2 regions of the Pseudarthrobacter sp. NKDBFgelt genome follow, and region 1 is predicted to be linked to the other one. Evidence: riboswitches for the same ligand, from Rfam matches in the RefSeq annotation. Region 1 holds a riboswitch; the other holds the start of a gene.
What was found. Region 1 has a riboswitch for cyclic di-AMP ahead of ACKAE7_RS06120 (LysM peptidoglycan-binding domain-containing protein). Riboswitches for the same ligand answer to the same signal wherever they lie in the genome.
Positions count from the first base shown of each region.

Region 2: linked by a shared signal. The riboswitch ahead of ACKAE7_RS10230 (C40 family peptidase) and the one ahead of ACKAE7_RS06120 (LysM peptidoglycan-binding domain-containing protein) in region 1 are both predicted to bind cyclic di-AMP.

Region 1 is NZ_JBJURL010000015.1:422-4,824, reverse strand. It holds gene ACKAE7_RS06125 (protein adenylyltransferase SelO) at 1-1,432, shown strand, start outside; gene ACKAE7_RS06120 (LysM peptidoglycan-binding domain-containing protein) at 1,581-2,432, opposite strand; cyclic di-AMP (ydaO/yuaA leader) riboswitch at 2,436-2,636, opposite strand; gene ACKAE7_RS06115 (dienelactone hydrolase family protein) at 2,907-3,881, shown strand; partial or broken gene ACKAE7_RS06110 (lytic transglycosylase domain-containing protein) at 4,051-4,403, shown strand, end outside.
Region 2 is NZ_JBJURL010000031.1:16,095-20,497, forward strand. It holds gene ACKAE7_RS10215 (molybdenum cofactor guanylyltransferase) at 1-123, opposite strand, end outside; gene ACKAE7_RS10220 (HNH endonuclease) at 164-664, opposite strand; gene ACKAE7_RS10225 (NlpC/P60 family protein) at 937-1,719, opposite strand; gene ACKAE7_RS10230 (C40 family peptidase) at 1,879-2,589, opposite strand; cyclic di-AMP (ydaO/yuaA leader) riboswitch at 2,660-2,833, opposite strand; gene ACKAE7_RS10235 (M23 family metallopeptidase) at 2,970-3,794, opposite strand; cyclic di-AMP (ydaO/yuaA leader) riboswitch at 3,805-4,046, opposite strand; gene ACKAE7_RS10240 (metal-dependent transcriptional regulator) at 4,153-4,403, opposite strand, start outside.

The sequences.
Region 1 (4,403 bases):
CGCCAGTGAACTCCCGGAACTCGCCGTTCCCTGGCAGGCCGAGGAAGCGCCCGAACCCGGTCTCCTGGTTCTCAACGATGCCCTGGCCGGCGAGCTGGGACTTGCCCCTGAATACCTGAAAACCCCCGAAGGCGTGCGGCTGCTCCTGGGGAACCACGTCCCGGCCGGGGCCACCCCGGTTGCCCAGGCATACGCGGGGCACCAGTTCGGCGGCTACTCACCGCTGCTCGGCGACGGCCGGGCGCTCCTGCTCGGCGAACTGGTGGACGTTGGCGGGCGCCGGCGGGACGTGCATCTCAAAGGCTCCGGCCGCACCCCCTTCGCCCGGGCTGGCGACGGCCGTGCCGTCGTCGGCCCCATGCTGCGGGAATACCTTGTGAGCGAGGCAATGCACGCCTTGAACATCCCCACCACCCGGGCCCTGGCCGTTGTGGCCACAGGACGCCCGGTGCGGCGGGACACGATGCTGCCCGGCGCCGTCCTGGCCCGGGTGGCCAGCAGCCATCTCCGGGTGGGCAGCTTCCAATATGCTTGGGCCACGGACAACATGGAGCTCCTGCGCCGGCTGGCGGACCATGCCATCAGCAGGCACTACCCGGACGCAGCCCAGGCTGAACATCCCTACCTGGAACTGTTTGCCTCGGTGGTGGCCGCCCAGGCCGGGCTGGTGGCCCGGTGGATGCTGGTGGGGTTTGTGCACGGCGTTATGAACACGGACAACATGACCATTTCCGGCGAAACCATCGACTACGGCCCCTGCGCCTTCATGGACGCTTTCAATCCCGGGGCCGTGTACAGCTCCATTGACGTCAGCGGCCGCTACGCCTACGCCAACCAGCCGGTGGTGGCTGAGTGGAACCTGGCGCGGCTGGCGGAGGCCATGCTGCCGCTCTTCCACGAGGACCAGGAACAGGCAGTCGCCCCCGCAGTGGAGGCGCTGGGGAAGTTCCGCAGCCAGTACAGCGATGCCTGGTTCAACGGCATGAAGGCAAAGCTTGGCATCAACGGCGGGCCGGCCGGAAGCAAAGAGGGGGACGAGGCGTCGGCACTGGTGGACGGGGTGATCGCCCTGCTGAAGGACGGACCTGTCGATTACACACAGTTCTTCCGGAGCCTTGGCCAGGCCGCCAGGGGCGATACCAGGCCGGCGCGGGGCATGGTCCTGGATCTCGCCGCGTTTGATGCCTGGGCTGGGCGCTGGGCCGGCCTGAAGCCCGACGCCGGGCTGATGGACAGCGTCAACCCGGTGTACATACCCCGCAACCATCTGGTGGAGGAAGCGCTGGCGGCGGCAACAGCAGGGGACATGGGCCACTTCAACCGCCTCCTGGAGGTGGTGAAGTCCCCGTTCGAGGAACGCCAGGGGCTGGAGCGCTACACCGAGGGGCCGCCGGAGGACTTCGGCACCTACCGGACCTTCTGCGGTACCTGACCCCGGGCGACGCTGGGCTCCGGACGGATCAAGAATGAAAACCGTGGAAGCATGACAAAGGCGGCAGCCGGGAGAACCCGGCTGCCGCCTTTGCTGGAGTGGCCTGGCCCCTGTGGGCCGGCTGCGCCTGTGTCTGTGTCTGTGGTGACTACGCCACGCGGACGAAGGAAGCGCCGCTGAGCCAGCTGATGGAGTGAACGGCGGTCTGGTTGCCGTTCACGCCGCCGCTGACAACCTGGCCGTCGCCGGCGTAAACGCCCACGTGGCCGGCGGTGATCACCAGGTCGCCGGGGGCGGGGGTGCCCACGGTGGTGCCGTACTGGTAGAACTGGCCCGGGGCAAGGTCGCCGACGGACTTGCCGACCGTGCGCAGGGCCTTCTCCACCATCGCGGTGCAGTCCTGGATCTGGCCCACCTGGCCGTAGGCGTTGGCCAGGATGGCTGCTCCGGCGCCGCTGCCGGTGGCTGTAACCGGTGCGGACGCGTAGGACATGTTCATTCCGGTGTTCGCCGGGGTAGTAACAGCAGCGGTCTGGACCGGTGCCGGTGCCGGTGCTGCAGCCGGTGCGACGTAGGCCGGCGCCGGGGCAGCCGGAGCGGAACCGGCGGCAGGAATCTGAATCTGGTCACCGGGGTAGATGATCGTGGAGACGGAAAGCCCGTTGGCTGACAGGACGTCATTCAGGCTGACACCATGCATCGACGCAATGGCACCAAGGGTGTCGCCCGATACAACCGTGTGGACGTTGCCGGCTGCTGCGGCGGGGGCTGCGACTGCTGCAGCAGGGGCGGCCGACGCCTGGACGCTAGCGGTCTCGGTGGTGTCCGGACCGTTCACACCGGCGTGGGCCGGGGCGCCTACGCCGAAGGCAATGCCGGAGGCTGCTGCTACGGCGAGAGCCGGACGGCCCAGGGACTTGGCCGAAACAGCCAGCCCTTCGATCGCGATGGAGCGGGCCGGGGTTGCGCGGTGACGGGCAGTGGTGGAATTTTTTGACACAGTTGATCGCCTCTCCCATGCCTGCGGGGTGAGCTGTCGGGTTCGGGTTGGAGATACCCGGCCGGCAACACCTCCGAATGGAACGGACGCGCTGTCGACTTAACCCCAAGGCCTTCAAAGGCCGCGGAAACTTGGTTCCCCCGTCCCTGCCAGCTGGAAAGCGTTGGTTCCCGGGTCAGTGGCAGGGCTCGGCATTCTGACGGGGAATGTCCCGTCTGGGAGGGACACCTGAAGACCATAACCCGACTTAGCACCCATTGTCACATTTGGATAACATGCGAGGCGATTCTCTCGGTTTCGCTATCGACTGGATTACGCGTGACCCATGGGCATCAGTGCGCAGAACAGGCTCGCCGATTTTGCCGGGAGTGTTTCTCATCACGAATCCATAAAGGAAAGGCAAAGATCGCCGGGGAACCTTGTCCGGAGCTGGCTGGGGGAGGAGTATGTTCGGCACCCCCGAGGAGGCAGACTGTGACCCAGCTTGGCAAGTATGAGAAATACCTGATTGAGGAATTCTTCGATGACTACCGGACCGGCGCACTGAGCCAGCGGACCTTCACCCGGCGTGTTGCCTTCATCACCGGCAGCATGGCGGCGGCGTCGGCGGCGATGCTGCTGGTGGGCTGCACGCCCAGCGAGGTGCCACGGAGCACCGACCCCATGCCCACCCCGGAACCCTCCCCGTCGTCCGCTGCCGGGACTGCGGGGTCGGGAGCGGTGCCCGGGGCCAAAAGCCCGCTCTCTGTCCCGGAGGGGGCGCCAGGATTGACGACGGCGTCCGTCCAGTTTCCGTCCGGCGGCGCCTCGGTCAGTGCCTACCTGGCAAGGCCCGAGCAGGAAGGGCGCGCTCCCGCCGTGTTGATCTGCCATGAGAACCGCGGGCTGACGCCTCATATCGAGGACGTTGCCCGCCGCTTCGCGAAGGAGGGGTATGCGGCCCTTGCGCTCGACCTGCTCAGCCGAGAAGGCGGGACAGCCGGCATGGACCGGGACGCTGTACCCGGCGCCCTCACCCAGGCCGGCGCCCAGCGGCATGTGGCGGACTTCGCGGCAGCACTGGAGTACCTCCAGGCCCAGGACTTCGTGGACGGCGGCCGCGTCGCCATGACCGGCTACTGCTTCGGCGGCGGCATCACCTGGCAGGCGGCCACCGAACTGGTCGGCCTGAAAGCAACCGCGGCATTTTACGGACCCGCCCCTGACCTGGCCAAAGTACCGGACATCAAGGCGGCCGTATTCGGGGTCTACGCTGAACTTGATCAACGCATTACCGGGCCCATGCCTGCGCTCAAGGATGCGCTGGCAGCCTCCGGTGTTGTCCACCAAGTCACGGTCTACCCCGGCGTGGACCATGCCTTCCACAACGACACCGGCGACCGCTACAACGAAGCCCAGGCGACGGCCGCGTGGAATGACACCCTTGCCTGGTTCGGCCAGCATCTGTAAGAGGCCGGCACTTCTGTCCTTCCCGTCAACGTAACTGCCTCCGGTCCATAACGATGTAGAAACGTCCGCCTTCAACCTGAGGATGAAGGCGGTAGGCTTCCCGACTATGTGCCGGTTCGTTACCAAACCCAGGGCGCGGCTCGCCGCGGCGCTTCTTTCGTGTGCGCTGGTGGGAACCCTATGGCTCACGCCGGCAGGTGCTGCGGAGGTCCCGCCCGGCGATTTCCCGTCCTGGGAGGAGGTGCAGGACGCGAAGGAGAGCGAGGCCAAAAAGGCCGCGGAAATTGCCAGGATAGGTGGTTTGCTGTCCGCCCTTCAGGACCAGTCCGAGGCCGCAGGCTCCGCCGCGGTGCAGGCGGCGGCGGAGTACGCGGTGACGGACGCGGCTTTGCAGGCTGCATCTGCAAGGGTGGAAGTCCTGGCGGCGCAGACCGCGCAGGCTGACTCTAAACTGGTCCAGTACAGGAAAGAGCTCGGTGCGCTGGCGGCCCAGTCATACAAAACCGGCGGTACGAACATGGG
Region 2 (4,403 bases), on a different contig from region 1:
AAGCGCACGCTGCAGGAGAGTGGCATTGTGGAAGACAAGGTCCTGCTTCGGCACTCCGCCCAGCCGGGACGACCGGCCGCCGGCCAGGATGAGGGCATCGAAGGGCAACCGGTTCTCTTCCACTCCCCCAGCCTAGTCACCAAGCGCATGGTGCGGGGTGGGGTCAGGCGGCGCGCTCGGGCAGCAGGAACGGGTCCCAGGCGGGGGTGGGCTTTTCGAGTTCCTTGATCTGCCAAATGGTTCCGTGCGGGGGCTCCGGGACGAACCGCAGCTTCCACCCCATCTCGGCGGGAGTATGGTCGCCCTTGACGTTGTTGCAGCGCAGGCAGGCCGCCACCAGGTTCTCCCAGGAATCGGCACCGCCGCGGGACTTGGGCTGGACATGGTCGATAGTGTGGGCTGCTTTTCCGCAGTAGGCGCACCGGTGGCCATCACGCCTCAGCACTCCGCGGCGGCTGACGGCCGTGGCCTGGTTGTATCTGGGACGGATATAGCGGTTCAGGAGGATAACGGACGGGCGGCCCAATATCTCCTGCGGTCCCACCACGGGATCATCACCCTCGGCAACCACGCTGGCTTTGCCTGTGAGCACAAGCACCAGCGCCCGGCGGAACGTGATGACCGCCAGCGGTTCATATCCAGCATTCAGAACGAGAGTGCGCATGCACGTACCTCTTCACGGCCGCACCCGTCAGGGGCACGAGGGCCGGCTGCCCTCGGCATGTCCGGGCTATGGATCGACACCACAAGAGTAAACATAGAAGCCCACTATCAGCTAATTGCGGTTTTCCAAAACTGCCGTGTCGGGTCCATTGGCGGGGTTCCCCGGGTGGCTGCGGGCTGCACTCCGCCGGCATCGTCCTTAAATGGAAGAACCCCTGCCGCGGGGCAGGGGTTCTTCGTGCCGTTCCCAGGGAAAGGCTAACGCGGGGCTCGTTAGTTCACGCGGATGAAAACAGGGCCGGAGCCAACATTGGCGCTGAAGACGACAGTCTGGTTTCCGTTGTATCCACCGTGGACAGCCTGGCCGTTGCCGGCGTAGACAGCGATGTGGGCCATGCCCGCGCCACCGTCTGCGTAGTAGATGAGGTCGCCCGGCTGGGCTTCCGCGGCGCTTACGGTGCGGCCCAGGGAGAGGTACCCTGCAGGCCAGTCGTGGAAGTTGATGCCCACTGCAGCCAGGGAGTTGGTCACCAGCATGGTGCAGTCCTGCGTGACGCCCAGCTGTGCGTACGCAGCGGAGAGGATGGCTGCGCCCTTGCCGCTGGCGGAAGCGGCAGGAGCTGCAGCGGGTGCAGAGGCGGTGGTTACCTTGGCGGTCACCTTGGGGGCTGCGGCAGGCTGGACGACGGCGGGAGCCGGCTCGGCTTCCTCGACCTCAACAGGAGCTGGCTCTTCCTCGACAACCACAACAGGCGCGGGCGTGGTGGTGACGGCCGGCTTCTCGAAGGTGATGGCGATGGTGGAAGCAGCGGAGATCGGCGCCTCGACAGAGGACTCAACTTCCAGGGTGGACGCCGGGGCGGAGTCGCGCTGGACGCTGGAGTCAGCCGCGTTTGCAGCGATGCCGCTGGTCAGCACCAGGCCTGAAGCAGCAGCAATAACCGCTGCCTGGCGGCCCATGCCGCCGGCGTTGCCGCCAACAGCCTTGGCGATAACGGCAATTGAGCTGGTCTTGGTGACTTCGGCGCGATGCCGTGCGGTGGCACGAGTAGTCATCAGTTCTCTCTTTCGTTTTCCTCAGGCCGTTGTGGGCACCAAGGGGTATGGGCGTGCCGGCATCTTGGGGGTACGCCGGCACGCCCCGAACGGGGATGTGGTGTTTGTGGAAAGCGTGGTGGAGCAAAGAAATAGCTCTTGGGCCCGAAGGCCCAAGAACTATTTATTGATCGTGAAGAAGGCGGAGCTTCCGGTGGCGGCCACCGAGTGAAGCAGCGTGCCCTGGGAGGGGTTGAGCGCGCTGATCATCATGCCGTTGCCGACGTAGATGCCTACGTGCGCGCCACCGTTCTGCATGACCAGGTCACCCGGCTGCGGGGTGGAGGTGGGCGTCATTGCCGTCCAGGCGTTGACGCGCGGGATGCTGATGCCGGCCTGGGCATAAACCCACTGGGTGAAGCCGGAGCAGTCCCAGCCGTTGGGGGTGGTGCCGCCCCAGACGTAGGGACGGCCGATGCCGGTGTACGCGAGTGCGGCAATGCCGGAGGTGGAGGCCGAGGAAACCGTTTCGGCCTGCTTCTCAGCTGCAGCTTCGGGAGCCGGCGCGGTGGAGGCCGACGCGGTGGAAGCCGTCCGGGTTCCGGAAGCAGTCCGGCTCTCGGAATCGGTCGACTGTGCCCGCACCGGTGCCGGCTTCGGAGCGGCGGTGGTCTTCACCACGGGACGCTCGAAGGAGACGGTGGCGGTGGGTGCTGCGGTCACCGCGAGGGCGGACTGGGCAGACCCGGACTCGGTGGAAGCGGAAACGCCGGCGGTGGTGTCCGCGGCGTTTGCAGGCAGGCCCATGCTGAGGATGAGACCGGAAGCGGCTGCGATAACGGCAGCCTGGCGACCTACTGTCCCGGCATTGGCACTAACAGCCTTGGACACGGTGTCCAAAGGGTTGGTACGAACCGTTTGCGCACGGTGGCGCGCAGAATTATGGCGTGAAGACACGAAGGTAGCCTCTCCCAATGCCTGCGAGGTGAGCTGTCGGATTCGGATGGGAGTCACCCGGCCACATCGCTTCCAAGGAAGCTTTGCGACTTAACCCCAAGGCCTTCGCTCAAGCAAAGACCAAAATTGGTTCCCCCGCCCCTGCCAGACGATGAAATGCGAACGGACCTTGAGCGGTGGCAGAGCTAGGCAATCCGCACAAGAGCGTCAACTTCGGAAAAGTTGACGCGAGTTAGACGGTACAGCAGTTTTCGTTGAATGTCACATTCAGGTCACGGCAGGTCACGATGATTCGAGAGTGAACCATCATTTGACTACAGCCAGCCGGTGGGATCGACGACTTCGCCGTTGACCTGGACCTCGAAGTGGAGGTGGCAGCCTGTTGAAGCACCCGTGGTGCCGCTGAGCGCGAGGACATCGCCGCGGGAGACCGTCTGGCCCTCGGTGACGCTGAAGGACGAGAGGTGGTTGTACGTGGTCTCCAGGCCGTTGCCGTGGTCCACGACAACCCGGTTTCCGCCGCCGTACTGGTGCCAGCCAACGAATGTCACAGTGCCGGTGGCTGCTGCCAGGACCGAGGTGCCGCACTGGGCCACGTAGTCCTGGCCGCGGTGAAAGTCACCGGAGCCGCCGGTGATCGGGCTGACCCTGTAACCGAACGGGGAGGCAGTGGACAGCGCGGCCAAAGGGGCTCCGAGGCTTCCGGCAGATGCTGCGCGGGATACGGAACCTGCGGACTGCGCGCTGAGCAGCTGCTTCAGTTTGCCGTCGGGGTCCGCCTGGGTCACCACGGCAGAGCGGCTGAAGTCGATCTGCGCGCCGGCCTCGGCCGATACCTGCGGCTGCGGAGTGATAGCCGAGGCTGCCACCGGGGTAACGCTGCCGGCACTGTCGGTGGCCATGACGGGGCTGGTGGCCGGAACGGTCACGGTCAACACCAGCCCGGTGGCGGCCAGCGCAATTCCGGCCTTCTGGCCGATTCCGCTGGCGGAGGCAAATTCAGTGATTTGCCGGAAGGGTCCTCGACGGCGGCGTGCATCACGGTGCGGATCGCGGGGGCGTTCCGTGGTGATGACCTCGACAACGCGCGGCGTTGAAACGGGGGCGGCCGCGCGGCGGCGCCCCTTGGGGGTCTGCATGGACAAGAAGGGTTCCTCTCTGGAAAGCCTGCGAAGTTAGCTGTCGGATTCGGGTCAGAGAGTTCACAGACCCGGTCCGCCTGGGCAAGCTCGGCACAGAGGTATCCCCGGAAGGATCCAACGCTGGAAGAGGCTTGCTGCTGACGGACTTCACCCCAAGGCAGTCCCCCGTCTGCCGGTTGTGGTTCCCCCGCCTCTGCCAGTAATGACTCGTGCACCTGATCCGCTGGCAGAGCTCGGCTCCGGATCAGGTAACGCTTTAGTATCTACGCTTGGGTTTAACTATAGGGCCAGAAGTCCCAAAGTAACAATTCCGTTATCTTTGCCTATTCTGCCCCAGCCGGGGTAGTAGGCCCGTTTACCGGATGGCAACGAAGACGTGGGCCGCCACTTCCGGTGGCAGCTCCAGGGCGCCCTCTATGCCGGGCACGCGGACCGAAATGTAGTCTCCCACCCGCTCCAGCGAGACTGCGGCCCCGGGGCGGATTCCACCCTCGTCCAGCTGGACCAGCAGTTCCGGTTCCACCTGGATCGGCTCAGCCAGGCGGCTTACGGTTACCTCGGACGCCGGGCCATAGGACTTCATTGCTTCCAGAAGGCTGATGGCCC